3 regions of the Pseudorhodoferax sp. genome follow, and region 2 is predicted to be linked to each of the others. Evidence: predicted binding sites of a transcription regulator. Region 2 holds the regulator's gene; each other region holds the start of a gene.
What was found. Region 2 encodes FNR, which switches genes on or off when oxygen is low (the NO sensors DNR and NnrR bind a similar motif). Its sites were predicted from a motif close to TTGATNNNNATCAA; they were not measured.
Positions count from the first base shown of each region.

Region 1: the regulator FNR is predicted to act here: its motif matches at 1,101-1,114, upstream of QM782_RS04915 (OmpW/AlkL family protein).
Region 3: the regulator FNR is predicted to act here: its motif matches at 1,214-1,227, upstream of QM782_RS00885 (PHA/PHB synthase family protein).

Region 1 covers NZ_JASGJZ010000001.1:1,027,383-1,029,640, forward strand. Annotated here, with positions in the region: gene QM782_RS04910 (tetratricopeptide repeat protein) at 1-438, shown strand, start outside; gene QM782_RS04915 (OmpW/AlkL family protein) at 426-1,025, opposite strand; gene metF (methylenetetrahydrofolate reductase [NAD(P)H]) at 1,190-2,029, opposite strand; gene QM782_RS04925 (TlyA family RNA methyltransferase) at 2,026-2,258, opposite strand, start outside.
Region 2 covers NZ_JASGJZ010000001.1:3,967,760-3,970,017, reverse strand. Annotated here, with positions in the region: gene hemN (oxygen-independent coproporphyrinogen III oxidase) at 1-853, opposite strand, end outside; gene fnr (fumarate/nitrate reduction transcriptional regulator Fnr) at 967-1,686, shown strand; gene QM782_RS18595 (hypothetical protein) at 1,664-1,933, opposite strand; gene QM782_RS18590 (nitrogen fixation protein FixH) at 1,952-2,212, opposite strand; gene ccoG (cytochrome c oxidase accessory protein CcoG) at 2,224-2,258, opposite strand, start outside.
Region 3 covers NZ_JASGJZ010000001.1:183,126-185,383, reverse strand. Annotated here, with positions in the region: gene QM782_RS00885 (PHA/PHB synthase family protein) at 1-1,179, opposite strand, end outside; gene QM782_RS00880 (HAD-IC family P-type ATPase) at 1,312-2,258, shown strand, end outside.

The sequences.
Region 1 (2,258 bases), 2.9 Mb from region 2:
CTGGCGCCGCGCGTGGCCGACCACGTGCTGGCGTTCCTGGACCTGCACTATCTCTACGGCCTGGCACGCGCCGGCCGGCCCGAGGCGGACGTGCTGCTGGCCGATCTCGCCCGCCATGCGCAACAGGCGCCGCAGGAGGCCTGGCGCAGCGTCGCGCTACCGGCCGCGCAAGGCCTGCTGGCGCATGCGCGTGGCGACCACGCCACGGCCGCGCGGACCCTGGCCCTGGCGCTGCCGCGCCTGCGCGAGATCGGCGGCAGCCATGCGCAGCGCGACCTGTTCCAGCAGCTGTACCTCGATGCGCTGGCCCGAAGCGGCCAGCTCGCCGAGGCCCAGCACCTGTTGCAGCAGCAGGCGCGGCTGCAGCCGGCCTCGCGCCGGCTGGACCGCCAGGCCCGGGCCGTGGCCCAGGCCCTGGGGATCGGTCAGAACCGGTAGCCCAGGCCGACGCCGATCAGCACCGGATCGACGTCGAAGCTGCCGATCTTCTGGCCGGCGGCCTTCACGTCGGTGCCGATCCAGACCTTCTTCACGTCGATGTTCAGCGACAGGCCCTTGTACGGCAGCGGGATGTCCACGCCCACCTGCAGCGCGCCGCCGAAGCTGTTCTTGTCGATGCTCACGCCGGCCGGCAGGTGCACCGAGCTGAAGCGCGTGTAGTTGATGCCGGCGCCCACGTAGGGGCGGATCTGGCCGGTCGGGTTGAAGTGGTACTGCGCCGTCAGCGTAGGCGGCAGGTGGCGCAGCGTGCCGATCGTGGCGCCGCCGGCGCGCAGGTCGTGCTTCTGCGGGTAGGTCAGGATCAACTCGGCCGCGATGTTCGGCGTGAAGAAGTAGCTGATGTCGACTTCCGGGATCCACTTGTCGTTGACCGACAGGCCGAGGCCGGTGCTGTCGTGGTTGGCACTGTCGAGATGGACGGCGCGCGCGCGCACCTGCCACGGGCCCTGGGCCGCGGTCTGCGCGACGGCGGCGCCAGCCGCCAGCATGCCCAGCACGGCGGCGGCGATCACTTGCTTCTTCATGGTCTTGCTCTCTTGGATGTCTGCTCTGTGGGGATGTCCCATGGCCGATTACAGAGGCGCGGACCACGGCCGCGTTTGAGCCCGGTCAAGCACGGCCGGCCGGTGCCGGGCGGCTGCAGCGGGTTTGCGCTGGGTCAAATCCCGGTGTCGCGTCTACGCGACGATCACAGGCCCAGCCGGTCGCACAGCGCCAGCGTCGCGGCCGACTGGTTCATCGTGTAGAAGTGCAGCGCCGGGGCGCCGCCGGCGCGCAGGCGCTCGCACAGGCCGGCCACCACGTCCAGCCCGAAGGCCTTGATCGCCGCCGTGTCGTCGCCGAAGGCCTGCAGCCGCAGCCGGATCCAGCGCGGGATCTCGGCACCGCAGGCGTCGGAAAAGCGCATCAGCTGCGTCGAGCTCGTGATCGGCATGATGCCCGGCACGATCGGCAGGTCCAGCCCCTGGCGCTGGCACTCGTCGCGGAAGCGGAAGAACGCGTCGGCGTTGTAGAAGTACTGCGTGATCGCGCCGTCGGCGCCGGCGCGCGCCTTGGCCGCGAAGGCCGCGAAGTCGGCCTCGGGCGAACGTGCCTGGGGGTGCACCTCGGGATAGGCCGCCACCTCGATGTGGAAGGCGTCGCCGGTCTCGGCGCGGATGAAGGCCACCAGGTCGCTGGCGTACTGGAACGCGCCGCCGGCGCCGTAGCCGCTGGGCAGGTCGCCGCGCAGCGCCACCAGGCGCCTGACGCCCATGGCGCGCAGCTCGGCCAGCTGCGCGCGCACGCTCTCGCGCGTGGCGCCGATGCACGAGAAGTGCGAGGCCGCGTCCACGCCCTCGGCCAGGATCTCGGCCACGGCGCCGAAGGTGCCCTGCTGCGTGGAGCCGCCGGCCCCGTAGGTCACCGAGCAGAACTGCGGCCGGCGCGCGTACAGCGCCTGGCGCACCGTGCGCAGCTTGGCGACGCCCTCGGGCGTCTTGGGCGGAAAGAACTCAAAGCTCACGGGGAGCGGGTTCGCGCTTGTCATGTTGTCCTCAACACCATCAGGAATTCGCGGTTGCCATCGCCGCCCAGGATCGGGCTGTCGTACCAGCCGGCGACCGCCAGGCCCAGCGCACCGGCGCAGGCGCGCAGCTTGTCCTGCACCTCGCCGTAGGCGGCGGCATCGCGCACGATGCCGCCCTTGCCGATGCGGCCGGGCTGCAGCTCGAACTGCGGCTTGGCCAGCAGCAGCATCGTGCCGCCGGCCGCCAGCA
Region 2 (2,258 bases):
CCAGCATGGCCAGCCGGGCCGGGCCGTCGGGCAGCTGCTCGGCATGGATGCGCCGCTGCGGCTTGAAGCGCTCGGGCAGGTGCGCGTAGCCGTACAGCGCGATGCGCTCGGGCCGCAGCGCGACCACCTGCTCCAGCGTGCGCGCGAAGGAGGCCGGCGTCTGCTGCGGCAGGCCGTAGATCAGGTCCACGTTCATGGACTCGAAGCCGGCCCCGCGCGCGGCGCGCACCAGCGCCTCGACCTGCTCGAACGGCTGCACCCGGTGCACGGCCTTCTGCACGGCCGGGTCGAAGTCCTGCACGCCGAAGGACAGGCGGTTGAAGCCGAGCGCGGCCAGCCGCTCCAGCCGCGCGGCGTCGACGGTGCGCGGATCGACCTCGATCGCGCACTCGGCGCCGGGCGCCAGCGCGAACCGGCGGCGCAGCGCGTCCATCAGGCGCGCCAGTTCCGCGTCGTCCAGGAAGGTCGGGCTGCCGCCGCCCAGGTGCAGCTGCGATACTGGCTGGCCCGCGCCCAGCGCAGCGACGACGAGCTCGATCTCGCGCTCCAGATAGTCCAGGTAGGGCCCGGCCTTCTCGTGGCGCCGGGTGATGATCTTGTTGCAGGCGCAGTAGTAGCACAGCGATTCGCAGAACGGAACGTGTACGTACAGCGACAGCGGCAGGGCCTGCCCCGCCCCGCCGTTGCACCGCTGCTGCAAGGCCTGCGCCAGGTCCTGCGGGCCGAAGGCCTCGACGAAGCGGTCGGCCGTCGGATAGGAGGTGTAGCGCGGCCCGGGCCGGTCGAAGCGCCGCAGCACGTCCTCGGGAACCTGGCAGGCTGGAACGGCAAGGGAAGCCATCGTCGTCGTCATGGGAAATCCTCAGGCTGCCACTGTGCCGCGGTAGAACAATCCCGTGCTTGACCATGATCAAGCGCCGTCACAATCGGTTTTGAGACAATTTGCGCTAGGTCAGAAAGGACGCCATGAACCCACTCGCCGTCAAAGTCGCCTGTTCCAACTGCAATCTGCGCGAACTGTGCATGCCGATGCAGCTGGACCAGCAGGAGCTCGCGCGCATCGACGAGGTCGTCGCCACGCGCCGCTCCATCAAGCGCGGCGGGACGCTGTTCCACAACGGCGAGAAGTTCAGCTCGCTCTACGCGATCCGCACCGGCTTCTTCAAGACCACGGTGGCCACGGCCGACGGGCGCGAACAGGTCACCGGCTTCCAGATGGCCGGCGAGATCATCGGCCTGGACGGCATCGTCAACGACCGGCACAGCTGCGACGCCGTGGCGCTGGAGGATGCCGAGGTCTGCGTGATGCCGTTCGACCGGCTGGAAGAGCTCTCGCGCGAGGTCAACGCGCTGCAGCACCACGTGCACAAGATCATGAGCCGCGAGATCGTGCGCGAGCACGGCGTGATGCTGCTGCTGGGCAGCATGCGCGCCGAGGAGCGCGTGGCGGCCTTCCTGCTGAACCTGGTCAAGCGCCTGCACGCGCGCGGCTTCTCGCGCAGCGAGCTGATCCTGCGCATGACGCGCGAGGAGATCGGCAGCTACCTGGGCCTGAAGCTGGAGACCGTGAGCCGCACCTTCTCCAAGTTCGTCGACGAGGGCATCGTCGAGGTCAAGCAGCGGCACCTGCGCATCCGCGATGCCGATGCGCTGCAGCGCATCGTCAATCCACAGGTCTGCCATTGAGCCGCGCCGCGCCGCGGTTGAGCTCCGCCGGCGTCAGCGCCAGCAGCGCCGTCATCGCGCAGGCGCCCATGCACACCAGCCAGAAGCCGAAGAAGGTGGCGGTGTAGACGGCCATCGGCGACCATTCCAGCGCGCGGCCCAACCAGTGCAGGTCGTGCGGGTCGATCAGCGCGAACACCAGCATCTCCAGCACGCCCGCGGCCAGGAAGGCCGGCCAGGCGATCCACATCAGGCGTTGTCCCCACATGGCGGCGGCCCCTGCCCTTCAGCGCGCGGCCGGCACGCCGCCGGTGGCCGCGTGGTTGCGGCCCTGCATGGCCGGCTGGTGGTCGAACGACTGCTCGGCGGCCTGCGCCGCGGCGGGGTCCTGGACCACCGGGTCGGCGCCCTGGAACGCGATCACGGCCGTCACGATGCCGGCCACCACGACCGCCGCCGGCCCGGCGATGACCATCCAGACCATGCCGTGGCGCCACCACGGGCGGGCGGCGACGGGGGCCTGCAGTGCTTGCTGCGGAACTTGCATCCGAATCTCCTTCATCGCGGTACCAGGAATACCGACTTCTCGCGCA
Region 3 (2,258 bases), 3.8 Mb from region 2:
CGACCACAGCAGGTCGTAGGAGCGCAGCATCTGGAACGCGCCGGCCATCTGGCTGGCCTTGAGGTAGCCGGTGGCGGCCATCTGCGCCTCCAGCAGGCTGACCTGGCTCTCGTCGATGAACAGGGCCAGCTCGCCGGGCTCGCTGAAGTCGGTCTGCGCGGCGAACAGGCTGACGCTGGCCAGCCGCGCGTCGCCGTCGCGCGCCATGGCTGCGGCCGCGATGGCCAGCAGCGTGCCGCCCAGGCAGTAGCCGGTGGCGTGCACCTGGCGCTGCGGGCAGATCGCGTTCACGGCGTCGAGCGCGGCGAAGAAGCCGTCGCGCAGGTAGTCGTCCATGCCCAGGTCGCGCTCGGCCTCGCCCGGGTTCTTCCAGGAGATGCAGAACACGGTGTGGCCCTGGTCCAGCAGGTACTTGACCAGCGAATCGTGCGGCGAGAGGTCCAGGATGTAGTACTTCATGATCCAGGCCGGCACCAGCAGCACCGGCTCGGGGTGCACCTCGGCGGTGGTCGGCTGGTACTGGATCAGCTCCATGACCCGGTTGCGCAGCACCACCTTGCCGGGCGTGGCGGCCAGGTCGCGCCCGACCGCGAAGCCGCCCGGCGCGGCCAGCGCCTCGCCGGTGGCGGCCTGGGCCAGGTCGGTGAGCAGGTGCTGGGTGCCGCGCACGAGGTTGGCGCCGCCCTCGGCCAGCGTCGCCTTGATCACCAGCGGGTTGGTGGCGATGCGGTTGCCGGGCGAGCACATGTCCAGCCACTGGCGCGCCCAGAACGCGACGACGCGCTCGTGGTGCGGGTCCACGCCCGGCACGCCGTGCGTGGCGGCATCCCACCACTGCTCCACCAGCAGGAAGGACTGGTGCCACAGGTTGAATGGCCACTGGCGCCATTCGGGCGCGGCGAAGCGGCGGTCCTGCGCCGGCGGCGCCACCAGCGCGCGTGCGTCGCCGGGGCGCGTGCTCAGCGCCTCGGCCAGGTACCAGGCCAGCGCCTGGGCCTGCGTGGCGGCCAGGCTGGCCAGCGCCATCTGGCGGCCGGGCGAGCCGGCCAGGTGGGCCACCCAGTCCTGCCAGGCCAGCAGGGCCGACGTGGGCGAGAGCGAGCCGCTCATGCGGGCGAGGGCGGCGTGGACCAGGGTGTCGAGCTGTTGGGTCGGAGCAGGCGCGTTGGGCAGGGACATGGCGGGAACTGTCGCGGCGCGGTGGGCGCCACGATTGATGCAAGTCAAGGGAGCACGATATTCGAGCGAATATCCCCAGTCTAGCGCGCTGAATTCGCTCATTCCGTGACGCGGCTGTGTTCCATTGACGCCATGGCGACCGATGTTTCTTCCCCCGCGGCCGAGCCGGCCGCCAGCGACTGGCATGCCCTGCCGGCCGACGACGTCCTGCAGCGGCTCGACAGCCGCCGCGAGGGCCTGACCGCTGCCGAGGCCGCCGCGCGGCTGGCCCGCCACGGCCCGAACGAGCTGCCGGCGCCGCCGCGCGTGCACCCGTTCCGGCGCTTCCTGGCGCAGTTCAACAACGCGCTGATCCTGTTCCTGCTGTCCGCGGCGGTGGTGGCGGCGGTGCTGGGCCACTGGGTCGACGCCAGCGTGATCGTCGGCGTGGTGCTGGTCAACGCCATCGTCGGCTTCGTGCAGGAGGGCAAGGCCGAGCAGGCGCTGGATGCGCTGCGCGCGATGCTGGCGCCCAGCGCGCGCGTGCTGCGCGAGGGCCGGCGCCTGGCCGTGCCGGTGGCCGGCCTGGTGCCGGGCGACGTGGTGCTGCTGGAGGCCGGCGACCGCGTGCCGGCCGACCTGCGCCTGCTGCGCGCGCGCGGCCTGCTGGTGGACGAGGCCATCCTGACCGGCGAGTCCGTGGCCAGCACCAAGTCCGAGGCCGCCGTCGACGCCCGGGCGGCGCTGGGCGACCGCGACGGCATGGCCTATTCCGGCACGCTGGTGGCGGCCGGGCAGGGCCTGGGAACGGTGGTGGCCACCGGCGTGCACACCGAGATCGGCCGCATCAGCAGCCTGCTGGGCGGGGTGCAGCCGCTGACCACGCCGCTGCTGCGCAAGATCGACGCCTTCGGCCGGCGCTTCACGGTGCTGTGCATCCTGCTGGCGGCCGTGCTGTTCGCGTTCGCCGTCGGCGTGCAGGACATGGAATGGGTGGCGGCGCTGATGGTGGTGGTGGCCGTGGCCGTGAGCCTGGTGCCTGAGAGCCTGCCGGCGGTGATCACCATCACGCTGGCCATCGGCGTGCGCCGCATGGCGCG